Regions from separate parts of the Rhizobium sp. 21-4511-3d genome, predicted to be linked through region 1. Evidence: predicted binding sites of a transcription regulator. Region 1 holds the regulator's gene; each other region holds the start of a gene.

Evidence for each region. Region 1 encodes PhoB, which activates phosphate uptake and scavenging genes when phosphate is short. Its sites were predicted from a motif close to TGTCATNNANCTGTCAT; they were not measured.
Region 2: the regulator PhoB is predicted to act here: its motif matches at 3,383-3,399, upstream of ACQZ5H_RS04400 (DUF47 domain-containing protein).
Region 3: the regulator PhoB is predicted to act here: its motif matches at 2,327-2,343, upstream of ACQZ5H_RS20090 (alkaline phosphatase).
Region 4: the regulator PhoB is predicted to act here: its motif matches at 3,102-3,118, upstream of ugpB (sn-glycerol-3-phosphate ABC transporter substrate-binding protein UgpB).

Annotation. Positions count from the first base shown of each region.
Region 1 covers NZ_JBNWCF010000007.1:82,132-88,026, reverse strand. The annotation lists gene pstB (phosphate ABC transporter ATP-binding protein PstB) at 1-225, shown strand, start outside; gene phoU (phosphate signaling complex protein PhoU) at 270-983, shown strand; gene phoB (phosphate regulon transcriptional regulator PhoB) at 1,017-1,700, shown strand; gene ACQZ5H_RS16665 (GcrA family cell cycle regulator) at 1,782-2,315, opposite strand; gene ACQZ5H_RS16660 (acetylornithine transaminase) at 2,742-3,941, shown strand; gene argF (ornithine carbamoyltransferase) at 3,981-4,898, shown strand; gene ACQZ5H_RS16650 (Hsp33 family molecular chaperone) at 4,993-5,895, shown strand, end outside.
Region 2 covers NZ_JBNWCF010000001.1:812,677-818,571, forward strand. The annotation lists gene ACQZ5H_RS04370 (hypothetical protein) at 47-358, opposite strand; gene ACQZ5H_RS04375 (hypothetical protein) at 569-865, shown strand; gene ACQZ5H_RS04380 (hypothetical protein) at 866-1,183, opposite strand; tRNA gene ACQZ5H_RS04385 (tRNA-Asn) at 1,213-1,287, opposite strand; gene ACQZ5H_RS04390 (hypothetical protein) at 1,405-1,704, shown strand; gene ACQZ5H_RS04395 (inorganic phosphate transporter) at 1,714-2,718, opposite strand; gene ACQZ5H_RS04400 (DUF47 domain-containing protein) at 2,718-3,359, opposite strand; gene ACQZ5H_RS04405 (hypothetical protein) at 3,506-3,673, opposite strand; gene ACQZ5H_RS04410 (hypothetical protein) at 3,730-3,963, opposite strand; tRNA gene ACQZ5H_RS04415 (tRNA-Cys) at 4,164-4,237, opposite strand; gene ACQZ5H_RS04420 (hypothetical protein) at 4,386-4,619, shown strand; gene ACQZ5H_RS04425 (hypothetical protein) at 4,653-4,796, opposite strand; gene ACQZ5H_RS04430 (hypothetical protein) at 4,866-5,090, opposite strand; gene ACQZ5H_RS04435 (protein-L-isoaspartate O-methyltransferase family protein) at 5,456-5,895, shown strand, end outside.
Region 3 covers NZ_JBNWCF010000009.1:96,950-102,844, forward strand. The annotation lists gene ACQZ5H_RS20075 (lytic murein transglycosylase) at 1-764, opposite strand, end outside; gene ACQZ5H_RS20080 (aspartate-semialdehyde dehydrogenase) at 955-1,989, opposite strand; partial or broken gene ACQZ5H_RS20085 (hypothetical protein) at 2,101-2,290, opposite strand; gene ACQZ5H_RS20090 (alkaline phosphatase) at 2,402-4,150, shown strand; gene ACQZ5H_RS20095 (hypothetical protein) at 4,233-4,694, shown strand; gene ACQZ5H_RS20100 (ABC transporter ATP-binding protein) at 4,694-5,383, shown strand; gene ACQZ5H_RS20105 (FtsX-like permease family protein) at 5,380-5,895, shown strand, end outside.
Region 4 covers NZ_JBNWCF010000003.1:296,486-302,380, reverse strand. The annotation lists gene ACQZ5H_RS09825 (DMT family transporter) at 1-192, opposite strand, end outside; gene ACQZ5H_RS09820 (hydroxyacid dehydrogenase) at 288-1,319, opposite strand; gene ACQZ5H_RS09815 (aconitase X swivel domain-containing protein) at 1,342-1,770, opposite strand; gene ACQZ5H_RS09810 (aconitase X) at 1,767-3,011, opposite strand; gene ugpB (sn-glycerol-3-phosphate ABC transporter substrate-binding protein UgpB) at 3,259-4,569, shown strand; gene ugpA (sn-glycerol-3-phosphate ABC transporter permease UgpA) at 4,634-5,515, shown strand; gene ugpE (sn-glycerol-3-phosphate ABC transporter permease UgpE) at 5,525-5,895, shown strand, end outside.

The sequences.
Region 1 (5,895 bases):
CTCGACCCGATCGCCACCGCAAAGGTCGAGGAACTGATCCACGAGCTGCGCGAAGCCTACACGATCGTCATCGTCACGCACTCCATGCAGCAGGCCGCCCGCGTTTCGCAGCGCACGGCCATGTTCCACCTCGGCAACCTCGTCGAGGAGAACGACACCGACAAGATGTTCACCAATCCGGACGATCCGCGCACCCAGGATTACATCATGGGCCGCTTCGGCTGATCTTTGGCGTCACGACCCCCGATAGACACTCAAGGACTTTACCCATGGCATCGACACATATTTTTTCTGCGTATGACGAAGACCTGAAGTTCCTCTCGCGCCGCATTTCCGAAATGGGCGGCCTGGCCGAGCAGATGGTTTCCGACGCTGTCCGCGCCCTCGTCAATGGCGACGCGGCGCTGGCGCAGAAGGTCATCTCCGACGACGTGATCCTCGATCACGCCGAGCGCGAGATCAACGACAAGGCGATTGTCACCATCGCCCGCCGCCAGCCGATGGCGTCGGACCTGCGCGAGATCATGGGTTCGATCCGCATCGCCGCCGACCTCGAGCGCGTCGGCGACCTCGGCAAGAACACCGCAAAGCGCGTCATCGCCGTGCAGAGCACCGGCGTTCCGCGCAAGCTCGCCCGTGGCCTGGAGCATCTCTCCGAGCTCGCTCTCGTCCAGCTGAAGGAAGTGCTCGACGTCTACACGACGCGCGCTGCCGACAAGGCGAAGTCGATCCGCGAGCGCGACGAGGAAATCGACGCGATGTACACGTCGCTGTTTCGCGAGCTCCTGACCTACATGATGGAAGATCCGCGCAACATCACCAGCTGCACGCATTTGCTCTTCTGCGCCAAGAACATCGAGCGCATCGGCGACCACGCCACGAACATTGCTGAAACAATCTACTACATGGCGACCGGCGCTCAGCCGGAAGGCGAGCGTCCGAAGGACGACACCGCCAACACCGTCGGCGCGGTAACGGAATAATCATCCGGACCGGGCCTCAGGAGACAGAATAGAATGATCCCGAGAGTTGCAGTCGTTGAAGACGAAGAAGCACTGAGCGTGCTTCTTCGCTATAATCTCGAAGCCGAAGGTTTCGAAGTCGATACCATCCTGCGCGGCGACGAGGCGGAAATCCGCCTTCAGGAGCGCACGCCGGACCTTCTTATCCTCGATTGGATGCTGCCTGGCGTATCAGGCATCGAGCTCTGCCGCCGGCTGCGCATGCGCCCGGAAACCGAGCGCCTGCCGATCATCATGCTGACGGCGCGCGGCGAAGAGAGCGAGCGCGTCCGTGGCCTGTCGACCGGCGCCGACGACTACGTCGTCAAGCCGTTCTCGACGCCCGAGCTCGTTGCCCGCGTCAAGGCGATGCTGCGCCGCGCCAAGCCGGAAGTTCTCTCGACCGTGCTGAAGTGCGGCGATATCGAACTCGACCGCGAAACGCACCGCGTTCACCGCAAGACCCGCGAAGTCCGTCTCGGGCCGACCGAGTTTCGTCTTCTGGAGTTCCTGATGTCGTCGCCGGGTCGCGTCTTCTCGCGCTCGCAACTGCTCGACGGCGTCTGGGGTCACGACATCTATGTCGACGAGCGCACCGTCGACGTCCATGTCGGTCGCCTGCGCAAGGCGCTCAACTTCTCGAACATGCAGGATGTCATTCGCACCGTCCGCGGTGCCGGCTACTCCATGGAAGCCTGAGTGAGGGAGGCTACGGCCTCCTGACATGCAGATACAAAAAAACGGGCCGAAAGGCCCGTTTTTCGTTTGTCTTTACCCGGCTCAGTTTGCCCGGGCTGCGGCCCTGCGGCGATCATTGACCGGCTGGTAAGCCAGACGCTGATGATACGTGCAGTAGGGCGAAGAATCCGGGCTTTCGCAGCCGCAGAAATGGAAATCGTCCTTCAGCGGATCGCCGACCGGCCACTTGCAGGTGCGTTCGGTCAGTTCCGTCAGGCCAAGACGGCGGGAGATCGGCACGACAACGTTGGAAGCCGGACGATATTCCATCTCCTCCATGACGTCGATTTCGATCTCTTCCTTCAGCATCGTTGCGCCCTGCGGGCGGGCAACGGTGCGGGTCGTCATGCGCGATGCGTAGTTCGGAGCGCGCGGTGCCGAAGTCGTGCGCTTCGGAGCCCGTGCCGCCGTTGCATTGCCGCCGGCCTTGGCACGGCCCGGCAGTGCCAGACGGTGAACCTTGCCGATGACGGCATTTCGGCTTACGCCTCCAAGTTGCGCCGCGATCTGGCTCGCGCTCAACCCTTCGGACCACAGTTTCTTGAGTTTCTCGACCCGCTCGTCTGTCCAGTTCATGCCCTGTGTCTCCGCCGTTTAAGCGTTGTGAAGGCAGAATCCTTCACCGTTTGCCCCGGATGAATCCGACACAAGAAACGCTTGACTAATTTTGGTGACTAGTTCCGCCGCATGCAGTCTAGTAATTGAGTTTTAACCTAGTGTGAGGCTGACTCCGTGACAAGAGTCGCGGGAATCCGGATGAATCGAATTTCAAGTTTTCCCCAACTTGCTTCCCCACAGAGTCATTTCTGCAACATTAGCTGTTGATGAAACGCGACATCGCTTGAGCGTCACCCAGAAGCCACGAAAGCCGTAGTTTTGTTGACATTGCAGTGCGAAAAGTAAATAGTGCACAGCGCCGCCGAGAGGCGGCATTTTTAATTTTTCGGACCTGGTTTTTTAGCCGGAGTCCGGTTGCCCATAACGCTGACAGGAGACCGCGCCATGGCTGAAGCCGCGCCGCTATATGATACCTATTCTCGTGCCCCTCTGCGGTTCGAGCGAGGTGAGGGCGTCTGGCTGATTACCGAGACCGGCGAGCGATATCTGGATTTTGGCGCGGGCGTTGCCGTGACCTCCGTTGGCCACAGCCATCCTCACGTTGTCGATGCGCTGAAGGCGCAGGCCGAGAAGGTCTGGCACCTCTCCAATATCTATGAGATCCCCGGTCAGGAAAAGCTCGCAACTAAGCTGACGGAAGCGACTTTCGCCGACAAGGTGTTCTTCACCAATTCGGGTGCGGAAGCCCTGGAATGCGCAATCAAGACCGCGCGCCGCTACCAGTATTCGAAGGGTCATCCGGAGCGCTTCCATATCATCACCTTCGAAGGCGCCTTCCACGGCCGTACGCTGGCGACGATCGCCGCCGGCGGCCAGGAGAAGTATCTCGAAGGCTTCGGTCCGAAGACCCCCGGTTTCGACCAGGTGCCGTTCGGCGATGTCGAAGCCGTCCGCGCGGCGATCACCGACGCAACGGCAGGCATTCTGATCGAGCCCGTACAGGGTGAGGGTGGTATCCGCCCGGCGACCGTCGAGTTCATGAAGGCGCTGCGCCAGCTCTGCGATGAGCATGGCCTGCTGCTGATCCTCGATGAAGTGCAGACCGGCGTTGGCCGTACCGGCAAGTTCTTCGCCTATGAATGGTCGGGCGTGACACCTGACATCATGGCTGTTGCCAAGGGCATCGGCGGCGGTTTCCCGCTCGGCGCCTGCCTTGCGACGGATGAGGCGGCCTCCGGCATGAAGGCTGGCACGCACGGCTCGACCTATGGCGGCAATCCGCTTGCCATGGCCGTTGGCAGTGCTGTTCTCGATATCGTGCTCGCCGATGGCTTCCTGCAGCACGTCCGCGATGTGTCGCTGGTCTTCCGCCAGGGTCTGGCGTCGCTGAAGGATCGCTATCCTGACGTGATCGAGGATATCCGCGGCGAAGGCCTGCTGCTCGGCATCAAGGCCGCCGTTCCCTCGAGCGAACTCCTGGCTGCGATCCGCAGCGCGCATCTGCTGGGTGTCCCGGCGGGCGATAACGTCATCCGTCTCCTGCCGCCTCTGGTGGTGACTGCGGAAGAAGCCCGCGAAGGCCTCGCACGCATCGAGCAGGCCGCCGAGAGCATTCGCGCAGCCAAGGCCAAGAAGACGGCTTGAACGGATAGATGCCTTACGAGGCAAACAGGTAAGGACGACATGGCTTCCCCCAAACACTTCCTCGATCTCTCGGCGGTCAGCTCCGCCGATCTGCGCGTCATCATGAATGATGCGATCTCGCGCAAGCAGGCTTTCAAGGCCGGCGCCGGCGACAAGCCGCTCGCCGGCAAGATGCTGGCGATGATCTTCGAAAAGCCGTCCACACGTACCCGCGTCTCCTTCGATGTCGGCATGCGCCAGCTCGGCGGCGAGACACTGTTCCTCTCGGGCACCGAAATGCAGCTCGGCCGCGCCGAAACGATCGGCGACACCGCCAAGGTCCTGTCGCGCTATGTCGATGCGATCATGATCCGCACCACCGAGCATCACCGCATGCTCGAGCTTGCCGAGCATGCCACCGTGCCGGTCATCAACGCGCTGACGGACGATACGCATCCGTGCCAGATCATGGCCGATATCATGACCTTCGAAGAGCATCGCGGCCCGATCAAGGGCAAGACGATCGCCTGGACGGGCGACGGCAACAACGTGCTGCATTCGCTGGTCGAAGGGGCTGCCCGTTTCGGCTATCGCATGAACATGGCCGTACCCCTTGGTTCTGAGCCGAAGGATCACTATCTGAACTGGGCCCGCAATGAGGGCGCCGAGATCCTGCTCAGCCATGATGCCGACCGTGCGGTCGAAGGCGCCGATTGCGTGGTAACCGATACCTGGGTCTCCATGAATCAGGAACATCGGGCTCGCGGTCACAACGTCTTCCAGCCCTATCAGGTCAATCAGGCTTTGATGGCAAAGGCCGGCAAGGATGCATTGTTCATGCATTGCCTGCCTGCCCATCGTGGTGAGGAAGTCACGGACGAAGTGATCGATGGCCCGCAATCCGTGGTCTTCGATGAAGCGGAAAACCGTCTTCATGCGCAGAAGTCGATTCTTGCATGGTGCCTGGGCGCGATCTGAACCATACTGGACGCCACATCCGGCCTGACGGCCTCGTGGCCGCGCGAGCGGAGAGACGCCTTGGTCTGCCGCTCTGAATACTAGGAGTAAGACCATGGCAGAAGCTGCAGCCGCTCTTGGCGAGTTCGATTTCGCCGGTGATGATCATGTTGTCCCGTTTCAGGTTGAAGGTCTGGATGTGCGCGGCCGCGCCGTCCAGCTCGGCCCGATGCTGGACGCCATCCTGGAGCGCCACCACTATCCCGCACCCGTTGCCCGCCTTCTCGCCGAAGTGATCGTGCTGACGGTGCTGCTCGGCACGTCGCTGAAATTCGACGGCAAGTTCACCGTCCAGACGAAGGGCGATGGCCCGGTCGATCTGCTGGTCGCCGATTTCTCGACGCCTGAGAATGTGCGCGCCTATGCGCGCTTCGATCAGGCGCTGCTCGACGAAGCGATCGCCGCCGGCCAGACCGAGCCCGAACAGCTGCTCGGCAGGGGCGTGCTCGCCTTCACGATCGACCAGGGCAAGTTCAGCCAGCCCTATCAGGGCATCGTCGCGCTCGACGGCGCCTCGCTGGAAGAGATTGCCGGCACCTATTTCCGTCAGTCCGAGCAGATCCCGACCCGGGTTCGTCTCGCTGCGGCCGAACTGCTCGACCGTGACGACAGCGGCAAGCCGCGCCATCGCTGGCGGGCAGGCGGCCTCGTCGCCCAGTTCCTGCCGGAAGCGCCTGAGCGCATGCGCCAGCAGGATCTGCACGGTGGCGATGGCGACGAGACCGGTCAGCCGCTGAAGGAAGACGATTCCTGGACCGAGGCACGCACGATGGTGGAAACCATCGATGCCGACGAGCTGACCGACCCGCAGGTCGGAACTGAGCGTCTGCTCTTCCGCCTCTTCCACGAGCGCGGCGTGCGCGTCTATGACGCCAAGGAGGTCTTCGACCGCTGCAGCTGTTCGCGCGACAAGATCAAGGGCGTGCTGAAGGGCTTCTCGGCAGACGAGATCAAAGCG
Region 2 (5,895 bases), on a different contig from region 1:
AAAAAGGCCGGTGAGAACCGGCCTTTTCGCTTGGCTGATCCGGAGATCAGTTGTCGTATTCGCGGCAGCGCTCGCTGATCGAAGCGCCGCCCTGGCCGGCGCGACTATCCACACCCTGGCCCTGACGCGGCATGTTCGGGCATTCCAGAACGCCGCGGGGCTCCGCAATGCTCTGTGTCGTTGTCGGATCGACGCGCTCGATGCGGACAGGATGGGAGCCGTTGCTGTCGTTGCTCGCGTCAGAAGAATAGAGCGGCGCATCGGGAGCCGTGGTGTCGTAAGCCGGTGCCGACTGGGCGAAGGCCGGAGCGGCAAGGCCGAGGGCGAGCAGCGAGGCTGCGGCAAATGTCTTACGCATGGAGAAACTCCTCCTTGATCTGCTTTTCTCTAGGGGTGACAGAAACGGAACCCGCGGGCCGCGTCATTGTTCCGAACTTTCCCGCAGAGGTTTCAGGCGCCTGTAGGGCAGCGTGGTTACGCGTAAACCTTAACAGGCAAAGCCGCTGGCAGATGCGTCGGGGCGCCGCTAGGAAGCCCTCAGCCGCATGATGCGGCGCCGGGGTCTCCAATGGTCATTTCCTTTTTCGAAGCAGCGGATATGTCGTTCAAGGCAGCCCTGTCGGTCGCCGTGACGATCGGCGGCATGATGGCCGCGACCGCGATGCTGAAAACCGAGGCGACGGAAACCACCCGCCTCGACCTCTCCCGGCCCGTCCTCTGGCCGTCCGAGCCGACACGGGTGCCCGCACCGTTCCGCTTCGCCGCCAATGATCCGGCGCAGGTCGCCGCCGATGCCGGCGCTGTCTGCGTCAGCAATATCGGCCTTAGAATCGATTGCGACCTGATCGGCGCCTCGGCGCTCTGATCAAAGGCTACCGCCATCCTTGTAATAGCTTGGGTATTGCACGAATTCAGGATCGCGGCCGTCCGCGCGCTCTCGCGTGCCGTCAGCCTCGTCTGCGGGCTTCGTATAGCCGTGGCTGATCAGCCAGTCCTTGACGATGTGGCGCATCGCCCGGTCGCGGTCGGTGATGCCGAACTCCCGCATGAAGGCCTGGAGCGCCTGCTCGCAACGTTCTGAAAAATCATTTGCCATAAAGCGGTAAGAGGCGAGGCGGATGATTGTTCCGAGTTTCGATGTCGTGGAAAAAAGAAGAGCCGGTTCGTGGTCGAACCGGCTCATTCAATCTGTCAGCTTATCGCTGATGAAACTGGCTCCCCGGGCCGGATTCGAACCGGCGACCTGTCGATTAACAGTCGAATGCTCTACCGCTGAGCTACCAGGGATCACCGCTTGCCGCGGTGTGAGTGGGCTAATACAAATGCTTGTTCGATTTGCCAAGCGGTTTTTTCAAAAAAATGACATCTCCTTGCAATTATTGGACTTATCCCCATCTCCTGTGGATGACTGACGGGAAAAACAACACGGATAAAAAGCGCGAAAAGCGTTTCGGCATCGATCACGCGACCGGAGAACTCATTCTTGGGTCATGGCGCATACCGCTGCCGCGCTCGCGCATCGCACGCATGGCCATCGGCCTGTTGCTGATCATCTGCGGTTTGCTGGGATTTTTGCCCATCCTCGGCTTCTGGATGCTGCCGCTGGGCTTCATCGTGCTGTCGCACGACCTGCCGATCGCCCGGCGCTGGCGCCGCAGGCTGTCGGTCTGGTGGCACCGGCGGGGCAAGCCCGCCGGTAACTGAGGCCTCACATCAGGCGAAGAGGCTGGCGGCCCAATAGAACAGCGCCGAGATCAGCGCTGCCGCGGGCAGGGTGACGACCCAGGCAACGACGATATTGCCGGCAAGCCCCCAACGGACGGCCGAGACGCGCTTGGCAGCGCCGACACCGATGATCGCGCCGGTGATCGTGTGCGTCGTCGAGACCGGAATGCCGAGCCATGTGGCGCCGAACAGCGTCAACGCGCCGCCGGTCTCGGCGCAGAAGCCCTGCATCGGATTGAGCTTGGTGATCTTCGAACCCATCGTATGGACGATTCGCCAGCCGCCGAAGAGCGTGCCCAGCGCCATCGCCGCCTGACAGGACAGCACCACCCATAGCGGCACATGGAAGCTGCCGCCGAGATAGCCCTGCGAATAGAGCAGCACGGCAATGATGCCCATCGTCTTCTGCGCATCATTGCCGCCGTGGCCGAGCGAATAGAGCGAGGCCGAGACGAATTGCAGGATGCGGAAGGTGCTGTCGACGGCAAAGGGCGTCTGGCGCACGAAGATCCAGGACACCGCGAGCACCAGGAACAGCGCCAGCAGGAAGCCTATCATCGGCGACAGCACGATGGCGCCCGCCGTCTTCAAAAGGCCGCCCCAGACGATCGAGCTGAAACCGACCTTGGCAAGCCCGGCGCCGACGAGGCCGCCGACCAGCGCATGCGAGGAGCTCGACGGTATGCCGAAGACCCAGGTGACGATATTCCAGATGATGGCGCCCATCAGCGCCGCAAAGATCACCATCGGGCTGACGATCTCAGGATTGATGATGCCGGTGCCGAGGGTCTCGGCGACATGCAGGCCGAAGAACAGGAAGGCGATGAAGTTGAAGAACGCCGCCCACATCACCGCATATTGCGGCCTGAGAACGCGTGTCGAGACGATCGTGGCGATCGAGTTCGCCGCGTCATGCAGTCCGTTCAGGAAGTCGAAGAACAGCGCGACGGCGATCAGCCCGGCAAGCAGCGGAAAGGCGAGGGTGGCATCCATCACACGTTCTCGATCACGATGCCGCTGATTTCATTGGCGACGTCCTCGAAACGGTCGACGACCTTCTCAAGCTCGGCATAGATCTCGCTGCCGATGATATAGGCCATCGGGTTCGAGCCGCCGTGGCGGCGGAAGAGATCCTTGAGGCCGAGGTCGTAGAGTTCGTCGGACCGGCCCTCGACGCGCGTCACCTCTTCGGCGATCGCCGTCAGCCGCGGCGCGTTGGCGCCCATCCGGTCGAGCAGCGGGACGGCCTCGGCGATCAGATGCGCCGCCTTGACGATTTCCTTGCCCATCTCCTGCATGCCGGGATCGAAGCTCTTCTGCTCGAACAGCCGGATCGTCTTGACCGTCTTGTGCATCATGTCGATCGCATCGTCGAGCGACTGGATCAGATCCTTGATATCGCCGCGGTCGAAGGGCGTGATGAAGCTGCGGCGGACCGCGAGCAGAACTTCGCGGGTGATATCGTCCGCCTCGTTTTCGAGCGCGACGATGCGCTCGCAATGGCGCTCCGGATCATTCCCGGCCAGAAGTTCGTTCAGCGCTTCTGCGGCGCCGACGACGGTGCGTGAATGCTGAGCGAAGAGATCGAAGAATCGGTCTTCGCGCGGAAGAAGTTTGCGAAACCAGCTTAACATGGTGACCCCGTGGATGCTTGAGTTGTCACGCAACTGTCACAAATGGGGTTCTGTTGCAATAAAAGCTGGCCGGGAAGGGCCGCAGCCTCGGGCTTTTCCACGCGTTTGCGGCTGAGATCACACAGGCCGCCACAGCTGTCACACTCTCAATGAAGATCGAGCGTCAGCTGCCTGTTCTTGATCTGCGGCAGCGGCAGGCCGATCTCGATCTTGCCGAAAACCCGCCTGCGGCGTTCCTCGTCCTTCTCCCGTTCCGCCCGGCTGGCGGCGACGGTCGCGAGGGCATTTGCGATAACCTGCTCGGCATGCGTCATAGGAACCTCCGTCGTTTGTTCCTATTTTGTTCTCACGAATGCAAATGTCAAGAGCTTCACTCACCGAAGTAGAAAACCGGATCGCGCGTCAATTCGCCATTGCCGAGATGGCCGTACAAATCCCTGCCGAGAATCCAGTAGGTGATCTTCTGCGTCGCAAGAGAAAAGACATAGTCGCCATCCACCCAATGCTCGGCCTTGCTGCCGCCGATCGGGAAGAGAAACTTGCCGGCTTGATAGAGAACGGCCTTTTCGGATCGATGATCGAAAATATATCGTGTTTTCGCCATGTGTTATCCTGCCGCTATACGCAAGATACAACGTCACATGGGATTTTAGATCTGTCTATATTATCAGAAGTTGAGGATTGGTCTATTCACAAATAAGATAAGCCTAAAACAGCATTATCCCAAAAATGGGCAATACGATCCCGCGCGATGAAATCATCGCGATTATATTCGGAATCATTCAAACGGGGATTGTTTGAAGTTGGAGGCCTCGCCCGGAATTGAACCGGGGTACAAGGATTTGCAGTCCTCTGCGTCACCACTCCGCCACGAGGCCATCCGTGAACGACTTGTTCAGTGGTGGCGCGGATTTAGAATGATCCAAAGGAAACCGCAAGAGGTGTTTTCCGAAAAAAATCGGGCCGTCATCAGGCCGTCGCATTCAATGCGCTTGATCATTCGGCGAATCCGCTCATTATCCTTATATGAGGAATATCTCAAAACCCTTTGTCACCAGGGATGATCCTGACCGGCACATACGCTGTCAGGATGCGCTGCAGTATGCGTTCCGCGATCTGATCGAGGCCGCGGTTGAGGCCGGGTGGAGCGAGCAGGAAGCCGTGGATGCCGTCGGCGAACTGGTCGAGGGCCATATCCAGGACCTTATGGCGCGCGCCGATTCCGCCGCTCTCATGGCGCTTCTGAAGACGATGCGCTGATTCTGCCGGCCGCCGGTCGGCGGGGGCAGGCTCTCAATTCACGCTTCTGAGCGAGGGAAGGGGCGAGATGCCGCCGGTGATCACACCGGGCGCGCTCGACGCAATCAGCGGAATGCAGAGAATGATGACGATGAGCCCGCCGATGAAGCAGGCGCCGAGCATCAGGGATCTGTTCATGCGGGCTCCGTCTCTGCCTTTGTTTTTTAGCTTATGCTGTACAAAGCTGACGGATTCCTGAAGGCTGCATCAGCGCTTCGGGCCGGATTTCAGGTAGAGATAGCTGCCGACGGCGAAAAAGATCAGCGTAAAGCCCGGCCAGGCCACAAACACGGTCGTGTAGCCGCAAGCGCCTTCGAAGCAATCTCCGAGCGTTCCCGCCACGGATAGCCGCAAGGACAGCACGCCTGCGAGGATGACGCTCGCGGCGGCGATCAGCAGCAGAATGAAAATCGTAAAACCCGTGCTTCGCATTCAGACCTAAAGAGCGGGCCGTCTGATTCCTGCCTGCTGCGCTGTGTTTATCTTCAACTCGTCCGGCTGTTGACGAGCCCGCAGCAAAGTACGCCGACGAGCGCCACAGCGATGAAAAGGTCGAAGAACGTCAAATGTACGAAAAAGGCAGACATGGCCTGCTCCTCCTCATTTCCTCCGGTTGCAATAATACCACAGGAGAAAGCTTTGTTCCACTTCGGAGTTCAGAAAGCGCTCCTGCACCGCAAAGGCGGCCGATATGCCGCAAGGATTCTTGCCGCAGGCGCGAACGGAGCCTTGAAAGCATCCGAACCCGGGATTAAGAGACGGAACACATGGCCGCGGTAGCCGGGCGAGAGGATACGATGGATTTCGAAGCAGCACGCGTAAAGATGGTCGACAACCAGATCCGTACGACGGACGTGACGTCCCATTCCGTGTTGAGCGCGTTCCTCACGGTTCCGCGCGAGGCGTTCGTTCCCGAGAAGGCCAAGGTTCTGGCCTATATCGATAACGATGTCGAAATCTGTCCCGGCCGCTTCCTGATGGAAGCTTCGCCGCTCGCCAAGCTGCTGCAGCTTGCCGCGATCACCAAGGAAGACACGGTTCTCGAAGTCGGCTGCGGCACGGGTTATACCTCGGCGCTGCTGTCGCTGACCGCAGGCTCCGTCGTCGCGCTCGAATCCGATGCAGCGCTTGCCGAACAGGCCAAGGCCAATCTCTCCGGCTATGCGAATGTCTCGGTCGTTGCAGGCGATCTCGCCAAGGGCCACACGGCCGGCGCCCCCTACGATCTGATCTTCGT
Region 3 (5,895 bases), on a different contig from region 1:
GCGTTCCAGCCCTGGATGGCGACGAAGTTCGGCTCGCCCGGCTGGTAGCCTGCGCCGGCGCGCCAGCCGTGACCCTTCAGGAAGTTTGCGGTCGATGCGAGAGCGTCGGCGCGCGAGCCGACCATGTCGACGCGGCCATCGCCATCGCCATCGGCGCCGAAGCGGACGACGTTGCGCGGCAGGAACTGCGTCTGGCCGATTTCGCCGTGCGCGGCGCCACGCGCCTGCGGGCTCAGATAGCCTTCGGAGACGAGCTGAAGGGCAGCGTAGAGCTGGTCGGTGAAATAGTCGGAGCGGCGGCAGTCGTAGGCCAGCGTCGAGACCGCAGACATGGTGTGCTGCGTGCCCATATAGCTGCCGAAGCCGGTTTCCATGCCCCAGATTGCGATCAGTGGGCCAGCGGGGACGCCGTAACGGCGCTCGATCGAGGTGAAGAGCGCCTGGTTGGAGCGCTTCATGCCCTTGCCGCGGGAGATGATCGCGGCGCCGCCGCGCTTCTGCATGAAGGCGTCGAAGGAGAGCTTGAAGCTCTTCTGGCCGCGGTCGGCGGCAATTGTCGGGCGATTGTAGGCGACGTTTGCGAAGGCGCGGTTGAGAACCGACTGGCTGACGCCCTGCGCTGCAGCTTCCTGCTTGAACTGCTGCACCCAGGCATCGAAGCCGGCGCCGTTATTGCCGCATTGCGCAGCATTGGCCGCTGCCGGAACTACATGGAAAGCGCCCACCGCCGCGATGGCCGCCACCAAGAACTTTGTCATGCGCATGAGAAACCCCGATCTCGATCTGCAGTCGCTGGAATGCCGGGCAGAATGCCAGCCGGGGGTGATTTTGTCACGATCACCTTTTAGCGAGATTGGCGGTCTGCCGCGCGATTGCCGTCTGCCTGTTTAAGGAAAAGCCCCGCAAGTCTGACGACATGCGGGGCTGATAGCAAGCTATGGTTAATATTCGGTATCAGGCGGCCTGCTTGCGCGGCTTGACGAGGCCGCGGTTGACCAGGAGTTCGGCGATCTGAATGGCGTTCAGAGCGGCGCCCTTGCGCAGGTTGTCGGAAACGACCCACATGTTGAGACCGTTCTCGACAGTCGCATCTTCGCGGATGCGCGAGATATAGGTCGCGTCTTCGCCGGCGGATTCGTAAGGCGTGATGTAGCCGCCGTTCTCATGCTTGTCGATGACCTGGCAGCCCGGGGCGTCGCGCAGGATATCGCGGGCCTGGTCGGCAGTAATCTCGTTTTCGAACTCGATGTTGACCGATTCCGAATGACCGATGAAGACGGGGACGCGAACCGCGGTGCAAGTCACCTTGATCTTCGGGTCGAGCATCTTCTTGGTCTCGGCCAGAACCTTCCACTCTTCCTTCGTGTAGCCGTCTTCCATGAACACGTCGATGTGCGGGATGACGTTGAAGGCGATCCGCTTGGTGAACTTCTTGTTCTCGATCGGATCGGCAACGAAGACGGCGCGCGTCTGGTTGAAGAGCTCGTCCATGCCGTCCTTGCCGGCGCCGGAAACCGACTGGTAGGTCGAGACGACCACGCGCTTGATCTTGGCAGCGTCATGCAGCGGCTTCAGGGCCACGACGAGCTGGGCGGTCGAGCAATTCGGGTTGGCAATGATGTTCTTCTTGGTGAAGAGCGAGATGGCGTCGGGGTTCACTTCCGGCACGATCAGCGGCACTTCGGCGTCGTAGCGCCAGGCCGAGGAGTTGTCGATGACGACGCAGCCCTGCTGGCCGATCTTCGGCGACCACTTCTTCGAGACGTCGCCACCGGCGGACATCAGGCAGATATCGGTGTCGGAGAAATCGTAGTTTTCGAGGTTGGAAACCTTGAGCGTGCGGTCGCCGTAGGAAACTTCCGTGCCCTGGGAGCGGGCGGAAGCGAGCGCCACGACTTCATCGGCTGGGAAGCCGCGTTCGGAAAGAATGTTGAGCATTTCCCGGCCGACGTTTCCGGTTGCTCCCGCGATTGCTACTTTGAAACCCATTTTAAGCTCTCTTTCTCTTCTCTCCTCTTGTCCGGTGAGGGGGGAAGGCGCGAAATCCTCGCGGCTTCCTGTCCCCAGCCGGGCCGGGGAGAGAGCGGCAGGCCAGAGACGTCAGACGGTTTTCGTCGTCGTTTTGGCCTTGGTTTTGGAAGAAACCGGAACGGCAATATCCATCCCGGCACTCAGTGCCCGGTCATTGCATGCAGCAATGGCGTGTTCGCGGCGAACCATGGATAATTCCTTTTCCGCCGTTGCTCTTAAAAGGTTTTCCACAGGAGTCAAGGTTTTTGCGCTGGCCCAACGGCCTCCCGGCGGCTGCGGCAGATTGTCATAGCGATGTCATCGACATGTCATCCCCGGCGGCTATCCCCGGCCCGTTGTTTATTGACTGCAACGAAAACGGGGGTTTTCCATGCGTATGATTTTTGCCGCTCTGGCGGCCACGACGATTCTTGCCGGTGCCGCACAGGCGGCCACCGTCTATCCGCTTGACCGTGCGACGATTCTCGCCGGCTCGCCGTTCGATTTCAAGGTCGAGCTCGGCAAGCAGGTCAAGGCTGAAGACATCAAGATCACGGTCAATGGTCAGGACTACAAGACGGTTCTCGGGGGCGAGGCCAAGTTTGTAGAACTGGAAAAGGGTAAGGAAGACAAGGCGCTCGGTTCCGCCATCATCCTGCGCGGCCTGACGATCGCCGCGCCCGGCGAGTACAAGGTCGAGGTTTCGGCCGGTGACGAGAAGAAGTCGGTCACCTGGAACGTCTACGGCACCGGCACCGCGCCGAAGGCCAAGAACGTTATCTTCCTGATCGGCGACGGTCTTTCCGTTGCGCATCGCACTGCTGCCCGCATCATGTCCAAGGGCATGACCGAAGGTAAGGCCAATGGCCGCCTGAACATGGACGATCTCGACCGTATGGCCTTCATTGGCACCTCGGCGACGGATTCGATCACGACGGACAGCGCCAACACGATGTCGGCCTACATGAGCGGCCATAAGGGCGCCATCAACTCGCTCGGCGTTTATGCCGACCGTACGCCCGATACGCTCGACGATCCGCGCGTCGAAACGCTCGGCGAAGCCCTGCGCCGCCAGACCGCCAAGTCGATCGGCATCATCACCACTTCGGAGCTCCAGGACGCCACGCCGGCTGCCGTCGTCTCCCATACCCGCCGCCGCGACGACAAGGCCGAAATCACCGGCATGCTGTTCGACGTGAAGCCGGATGTCGTTCTCGGTGGTGGCTCGGCCTACTTCCTGCCGCAGGCAACCGCGGGCTCGAAGCGCAAGGACGACAAGGACTATGTCAAGATGTTCCAGGACGCCGGCTACAAGCTTGCGACCGACAAGACGGAACTGTCGGCAGCTGCCGGCGCCAACGACGGCAAGATCCTCGGCCTGTTCCACACCGGCAACATGGATACGACGCTGGACCGTGAATTCCTGAAGAAGGGCACTGTCGGCAAGTTCCCGGCACAGCCGGGTCTCGTCGAGATGACCAAGGTCGCTCTCGATACGCTGTCGAAGAACCAGGAAGGTTTCTTTCTGGTCGTCGAAGCCGCGAATATCGACAAGATGACCCATCCGCTCGACAACGAGCGCGCTGTCGTCGACACGATCGAGTTCGACAAGGCAATCGGCGTTGCCAAGGAGTTTGCTGCCAGCAACCCGGATACGATGATCGTCGTCACCGGCGACCATACGCACGGCATTACCATCGTCGGCACGGTCGACGACACCGTTGAAGGCACCGACATGCGCGAGAAGGTCGCTGGTCGCGGCTTTACCAACTATGTCGACGCAAACAATGACGGCTATCCTGACAATATCGACGTTTCCAAACGTCTCGCGATGTTCGTATCGAACTATCCGGATCACTACGAAACTTTCCGTCCGAAGCTCGACAATCCGTTCACTCCGGCGGTTCAGAACGAGAAGAAGGATTTCGTCGCGAACGAAGCCTACAAGGATGTCCCCGGTGCCGTCTTCGTTCAGGGCAACCTGCCGAAGAGCCAGGCTTCCGGCGCTCACACCGTCGACGACTTGGTGCTGCAGGCAACCGGCCCCGGCGCCGAAGGCTTCAAGGGCTATATGGAACAGAGCGACGTCTATCGCGTGCTGGCCGATGCCTTCGCGCTCGGCGCGAAGCAAACCAACTGATCCATCGGGGGACACCGTCCCCTCTCTTTGCCAATCACATTCCCGGCTGTCACGGCCGGGAACCCATTTGATGGAGATCGGCATGAAAAAGCCTTTGGCCCCGCTTCTCAACCGGCGCGCATTCATGGTCGCTGCCGGCCTACTGCCCTTTGCGGCGTCGATGTCGCGCGCGGCGGATACAGCGCTCAGCTTCGACGAGCTTTATGGCAAATTCGGTGTGCTCGGCCTGGAATTCTCGAACAAGGTCAAGACGCTGGCAGGCCAGGAGATTTCGATGCGCGGCTTCATGGCGCCGCCGCTGAAGGCCGAGGCTGCGTTCTTCGTGCTGACCGAAATTCCGATGTCGCTCTGCCCGTTCTGCTCATCCGACGCGGACTGGCCCGACAATATCGTCGTCGTCTATCTCGACGAGAAGCAGACATTTGTGCAGCCGAGCCAGACGATCGAAGTGCAGGGTGTGCTGGAATACGGTTCCTGGAAAGATCCGGAAACCGGGTTTGTGAGCCTGTTGCGCCTGCGGCAGGCCGAGTATTCGATCGCCTGATGCTGGCTCTCGAGATCAACGATCTGTCCGTGGTTTTTCCGGGCTTGAGCGCGCCTGCGCTTGAGATCGGACGGTTGTCTCTTGCGGCCGGAAGCCGGGTAGCGATTACCGGTGCCTCGGGCTCCGGCAAGAGCACCTTCGTCAATATCGTCACCGGGCTCGAGCGCGCCGGAAGCGGATCCGTCCGCTGGAATGGCGAGGATATCTGCCGCCTCTCCGAGAGCCGCCGCGACCGTTTCAGGGCCGCGAATATCGGTTTGATCATGCAGGACTTTCATCTCTTTCCTGGGATTTCAGCAGTCGAGAATGTTCTCCTGCCGGCGCGGTTGTCGGGCGTCGCCGATGGAGCGTTCATCGCCCGGGCTCACGAATTGCTGGCGCGCACCGGCCTGTCGCGACCCGATCAGAAAATCGAGACGATGTCGCGCGGCGAGATGCAGCGTGTGGCGATCGCGCGCGCCCTGCTGCGCAAGCCCGGTGTCATCGTGGCCGACGAGCCGACGGCGAGCCTCGATTCCGAAACCGGGCACATTATCGGCGATCTGCTGCTCGATCTTACGATCGCCGCAGGCAGCACGTTGGTGGTCATCTCGCATGACACGCGCCTTTCGGACAGGATGGATCGCCGTATCCTGCTGCGCTCGGGACAGATCGCCGACGATTCCGTGATGAACGAGGCTGCGGCATGATCCGTTTCATTCTGGCCGACCTCCGGCGCCTCTGGGCCGGTTCGCTCGTCGTCGTGCTGCTCGTCGCGTTGGCAACGGGGCTTGGTGTCAGCGTCATCCTGCAGGAGCGCGCGCTTCGCCTCGGCAGTGCGCGCGCGGCTGACAAGTTCGACCTCGTCATCGGCGCAGGCGGCAGTGAGACTCAGCTGGTGCTGTCCTCCATTTTCCTGCAGCCTTCGCCGTTGCCGTTGATGTCCGGCGAGGTGCTTGCCAAGCTTGCGGCGGACCCGCGAGTCGCCTGGCTGTCGCCCGTTGGTTTCGGCGATTCCTTTTCCGGCTATCCGGTCGTCGGCACGAGCACTGCGCTGCCTGCGGATCTGTCGGGCGGGTTCAGCGAAGGTCAGGGTTTTGCTGCCGAAACCGAGGCGGTGGTCGGCGCGGCTGTCGCGCTGCCGCTTGGGTCCGAGATCAAGCCGATGCATGGCACCTCCCAAACCGGCGGCCACACGCATACCGAAATCGTCTATCGCGTG
Region 4 (5,895 bases), on a different contig from region 1:
GTTCCGATGGATGAAGAAGGCCGAGAAACCGACGATCATCACGCTGCGGATGAACAGGATCTGCGGCACGGCATAGTCGGCCACCAGCCATTTGACGACGGCGTCCTGGATGGCGAACAGCGAATAGCCGATGCAGGCAAGGGCTATTCCCACCAGCGGGGACGGCGCCTCATCGGTCGATCTGGAAAACATGGAAGGCCTGCGAAGGAATGCATGAGCGGACGGCCCGGACTAGCAAGAGCCGCCTGCGTTGACAATGCAAGGAATAGCCCTCCGCGAAGATTTGATCAGTTGATCTTCACGCCCTTCGAGCGCATGCGTGAAACCGTTTCCCGTTCGGCCCGCTTGCAGCGCATCGGCGGCAGGCCGCGATCCATCAGATCCATGTCCTCAAGCACCATGTCGCCCATCTTCGTGAAGGCGCTGTCGAGGGCTCCGGCGCGGTGAGCCGAGCGGATGAAGCCCTTGAGTTTTCGCACCGGATGATCCAGCGGCAGCGGCTCTTCCGGGTAGACATCGCTGGCGGCCACGACATGGCCGGAGGCGACGGCTGCCATCAGTGCATCGAAGTCGACGACATCGGCGCGGCTGAGCAGGATGAAAGCCGCACCCTTGCGCATGCTGGCAAAGGCTTCGGCGCCGAGGAAACCCTTGTTCTCGCTGGTGACGGCAGCAACGACGAAGACGAAATCGCTCTTTGTCAGCACGTCTTCGAGGCTTGCCGCCTCGACATTGTTTTCCTCCAGGATCGATTTCGGCTGCCAGGGATCGAAGACCCGGACCTTGGCGCGGAAGCCCGAGAGTACGCGCCGCAGCGCCTTGCCGAGATCGCCGAAGCCGACGATGCCGATCTCCGATCCGGCAATCAGCCGGGCGCTGGCATTGCCCTCGCCGCCCCAGAGCTCGTTGCCTTCGCGGAAGGCGACATCAGCATCGACGATGCCGCGCGCCAGAGAGAGCGCAAACCCGAGACCGATCTCGGCCACCGGCTCGGCGAAGACCTGGCCGGTCGTGACGACATGGATGCCGCGCTGGAAGAGAATGTCATAGGGCATGTTGTTGATGAGATTGCTTTCGACATTCAGCACGCAGCGCAGCGAGGTCATCCGCGCCAGCGTCTCCTCCGAAAGCGGCGGCTGACCGATGATGTAGCGGGCTTTGCCGAGAACGGCATCGCCGAGACCGGCAATATTGTCTGGGTCCGCCTCGACGATCTCGTACTTATCATGAAGCACGCGACGCGCCGCGTCGCTGAAGATCAGGTCGAGCGTGCGTGGCTCCGGTGCGCTGATCGCCAGCGGCTTTTCGGTCTTGGTCATTTCATCCTCCTCCAGCAGCCGCTCACGGCTGCACAATCTCTATTCGCGCCTCGCGCTCCCCGGCTACAACAGACAGGCGCTCGGCCTGCACGATCTGCGTCCAATCCTCCGCCCGCGCCAGCACGACCGGACAGCCGATGCCATAGAGCGCCTCGGCGACCATTGCGCCGGTGACGACGATCGCGTCGCGTTTCAACAGGATGATGCCTGAAGGCGCCGTTTTCAGCCGGATCGCTTCGGCGAGCACCGAGCTTCCCGAACTCGATCCCCGTCCGGCTTCCATGACCAGGATAGACCCGCTGATCGACTGGCCGCTCTGCGGATGCCACTGGTCGATAATCCGGCCGGTCGCGGAATCGACGCCGCCCCAGAAGCTCAGGGGTTCGGCCAGCACGAAGGCCGGCGCTGCCGCGCTGCCTTCCATGAGCGTCGTTGCGAAGAAACTGGTCACAGCCGCACCACCTTGCCCGCCCGGGCCGAGGCCATGCATTCGGCCAGCGAGCCGAAGGCGACGTCGACGCCGATATTGCCGGGCGCGTAATAAGCCCATTTGCCGGAATTGGTCATGACGGCGCCGGACATGTCGCGGATGATCGCCGTCACATAGGTGCAGGTATCGATGACGAGCGTGATGCCCGCGGCTTCCAGCCTCGCGCGCCAGCTGCGGTTTTCGAGCTCCGCCAGAACCTCGCGGTTCGTGTTGATATAGATGTCGGTCGCCGCCTTCTCCGCCGTGAGCAGCGGCATCAGCCGCTCGAACTCGCCGATCGAGAAATGCGGCGTGCCCATGCTCACCGCGGCAAGCGCCGTGCCCTCCGCCACCGTCGAGAGATTGCGGATCGTCTCGCGGATGTCGTCACGGCTGAGACGGATGATCTCCACCGGCTCTTTTCCGCCGCAGGCTGCCTCAAGCGTCGGCGCTTCCGGCGTCAGGCCGACGGCATGGAAAAGTGCGACGGCACCCGCCGACGCGGCAACGGCGCCCAGCGCCTTCAGATCGTCCTCGGAGCTTTCCTTCGGCAAACCACGGATAACCGGGATCCTGTCGCCGCAGCGGCGGCCGATGGCGTGACCGGCCGCAACGCAGATCGATCCGGCATCGCCGTCAGGGAAAGCTTCGACATCGATCAGCACTGTGGCATGGCGGTTCTCCGTGACATGCAGTCCGTAATAGGGCGCCCGGCCGGTCAGCGCGCAACAGAGATCGATGAAATCGCCATAGCGATTTGTGCGGGCGCCGAGCACAGAATTGGCAAAGACGATGGCATTCGATTCCGCCCAGGCGATCTGCGCGCCGAATCGCGGCCGGAAGATCGTCTGGTAGGGCGCGCAGGTGAAGGTCGGCACGCAGCCGAGCTCTTCATGCGCCCGCATCAGCCGCGCGCCGTTGCGGCCGAGCTCCGCGTCGCCGCGAAACAGTTCGGGATGGATGAGATCGACCGAGCCGACATTCAGCGTCGTCGGCACCCGGACGCGCCCGCCCCATGAGACCATGCGCTCGACGAAATCGAGGCTGACCTCGCCGAGATAGAGACAGCCGTCGATATGGGCCGCTTCGATATCCACCAATTCCTGAGCGCCGACGGCTTCGGCAAAGCGCACCAGAAGCCGCATCGCAAATGCCGCAGCCTCGCCGTGGCGGCCGTCGAGAAGGGCGTGATCATGGGGGGAAAGCTGGAGCGAGGAATGCATGGCGGCGACGCTATCAGGTCGTCCCGCGGGAGAGAAGATGGCTTGCGAATTCGACCAAAGCCGCACTCGACAAAACTGTCATAAACACTATGTCACAAAACCTTCACAATTTCATTTGCCAGTTCGTTTCTTTTCGTTTTGTATGCGCAAAGTTTCGCAACGAAACCGGCCGGTGAGATCGAGGAGGATCTGCGCCGGCAAGCCGTGACCGGCTGAAACGGCGCGGCAGGACACATAGGGAGGAACCATGTCCATTCGTTTCATCGCCGCATCGGCGGCAACCGTCACCCTGTCGCTCTCCTTCGCTTCGAGCGCTTTCGCGGTGACCGAACTGCAGTGGTGGCACGCCATGGCGGGCGCCAATAACGAGGTGGTCAACCAGCTCTCCAAGGAATTCAACGACAGCCAGAAGGACTACAAGATCGTTCCGGTCTTCAAGGGCACCTATCCGGAGGCCCTGAATGCCGGCATCGCCGCCTTCCGCGCCAAGCAGGCGCCGGCGATCCTGCAGGTCTTCGATGCCGGCAGCGGCGTGATGATGGGCGCCGAGGGCGCGATCATGCCGGCGGCCCAGGTTCTCGAAAAGGGTGGCTTCAAGTTCGACAAGTCGGAATATCTGCCTGGTATCGCCGCCTATTATTCGAAGCCTGATGGCACGATGCTGTCCTTCCCCTACAACTCGTCCTCGCCGATCCTCTATTACAACAAGGACACCTTCAAGAAGGCCGGTCTCGACCCGGAAAGCCCGCCGAAGACCTGGCCTGAAGTGTTCGAAGCTGCCAAGAAGATCAAGTCGAGCGGCGCCTCCTCCTGCGGCCTGACGTCCACCTGGCTGACCTGGATCCAGACCGAAAACCTCGCCGCCTGGAACAACGTTTCCTACGGCTCCAACGAAAACGGTCTTGCCGGCACCGACGTGAAGCTCGCCTTCAACTCGCCGCTCTTCGTTCAGCATTTCCAGGCGATCGCCGATCTCGCCAAGGACGGCACGTTCCGTTACGGCGGCCGTACCTCCGAGGCCAAGCAGCTCTTCACTTCGGGTGAATGCGGCATCATGACCGAATCCTCCGGCGGCCTCGGCGACATCATCAAGACGGGCATGAACTACGGCATCGGCCAGCTGCCTTACTATGAAGGCGAAGGACGTCCGCAGAACACTATTCCGGGCGGCGCCAGCCTCTGGGTCTTCGCCGGCAAGAGCGATGAGGAATACAAGGGCATCGCCCAGTTCTTCCACTTCCTGTCGCAGACCAAGATCCAGGCACGCCTGCACCAGGTCTCCGGCTACATGCCGGTGACCATGGCCGCCTATGAAGACACCAAGAAGTCCGGCTTCTACGAGAAGAACCCGGGCCGCGAAACGCCGATCCTGCAGATGATGGGCAAGGCTCCGACCGAAAACTCCAAGGGCGTCCGTCTCGTCAACCTGCCGCAGGTACGCGACATCATGAACGAAGAATTCGAAGCGATGCTCGCCGGCAAGCAGGATGCCAAGGCTGCCCTCGACAAGGCGGTCGAACGCGGCAATGCCGCAATCCAGCAGGCGATCGGCCAGTAAGTTACGGCGCAATGCCGCCCGCAGCTTCGGCCGCGGGCGGTCCCTTCATGCCAAGGAGATCGCCGTGCAGCGCGTCGTCTTTCCGAACAAGATCCTCCCCTATTTCCTGGTGGCCCCGCAGATCATCCTCACGGTGGTCTTCTTCTTCTGGCCGGCCAGCCAGGCGCTCTACCAGTCGATGCAGCGCGAAGACCCCTTCGGCCTGAAAAGCGGCTTCGTCGGCTTTGCGAATTTTCGCGATGTATTGGCCGATCCCAACTATCTGCACTCGCTCTACGTCACCGTCGTCTTCAGCGTTCTGACGGCGCTGCTCTCGATGGTCGTGGCGCTGGCCCTGGCGACGGCCGCCGACAAGGTGGTGCGTGGGCAGACCTTCTATCGCACGCTGCTGATCTGGCCCTATGCCGTGGCGCCTGCCGTCGCCGGCATGCTGTGGCTCTTCATGTTCAATCCGGCCATGGGCACCTTCGCCTATATCCTGCGCCGCAACGGCTTTCTCTGGGATCCGCTTCTGAATGGCAACCAGGCGATGACGCTGGTCATCGTCGCGGCCGCCTGGAAGCAGATCAGCTACAATTTCCTGTTCTTCGTCGCCGGCCTGCAGGCGATCCCGAAATCGCTGATCGAGGCAGCCGCGATCGACGGCGCCCGCGGCAGCCGCCGCTTTTGGACCATCGTTTTCCCGCTTCTGGCGCCGACCACCTTCTTTCTGCTCGTCGTCAACACCGTCTACGCCTTCTTCGACACCTTCGGCATCATCCATTCGGTGACCGGCGGCGGCCCGGCAAAGGCGACGGAAACGCTTGTTTACAAGGTCTATAACGATGGCTTCGTGAACCTCAATCTCGGCTCGTCCGCGGCCCAGTCGGTGATCCTGATGATCATCGTCATCGCACTGACGGCTTTCCAATTCCGCTTCGTCGAGAAGCGCGTGCACTATGCGTGAGGGCCTGAAATGATTGAAAAACGCCCCATCGCCAGCCTCATCGGCCACCTGATGCTGATCATCGGCATCATCATCGTCGCCTTTCCGATCTATTACACGTTCATCGCCTCGACGATGACCTCTGCCGAGATCATCAAGCCGCCGATCTCGTTGCTGCCGGGCAGCCACTTCACCGAGAATTACAGCGAGGCGCTGTTTGGCGGCGTCGAGCGCGCCGTCGGCGTCAGTCTGGAACGGCTGCTCTTCAACACCTTCGTGGTGGCGATCCTGATTGCCGTCGGCAAGATCCTGATCTCCTTCCTGTCGGCCTTCGCGGTGGTGTTCTTCCGCTTTCCGCTGCGCATGGTGTTCTTCTGGATGATCTTCGTGACGCTGATGCT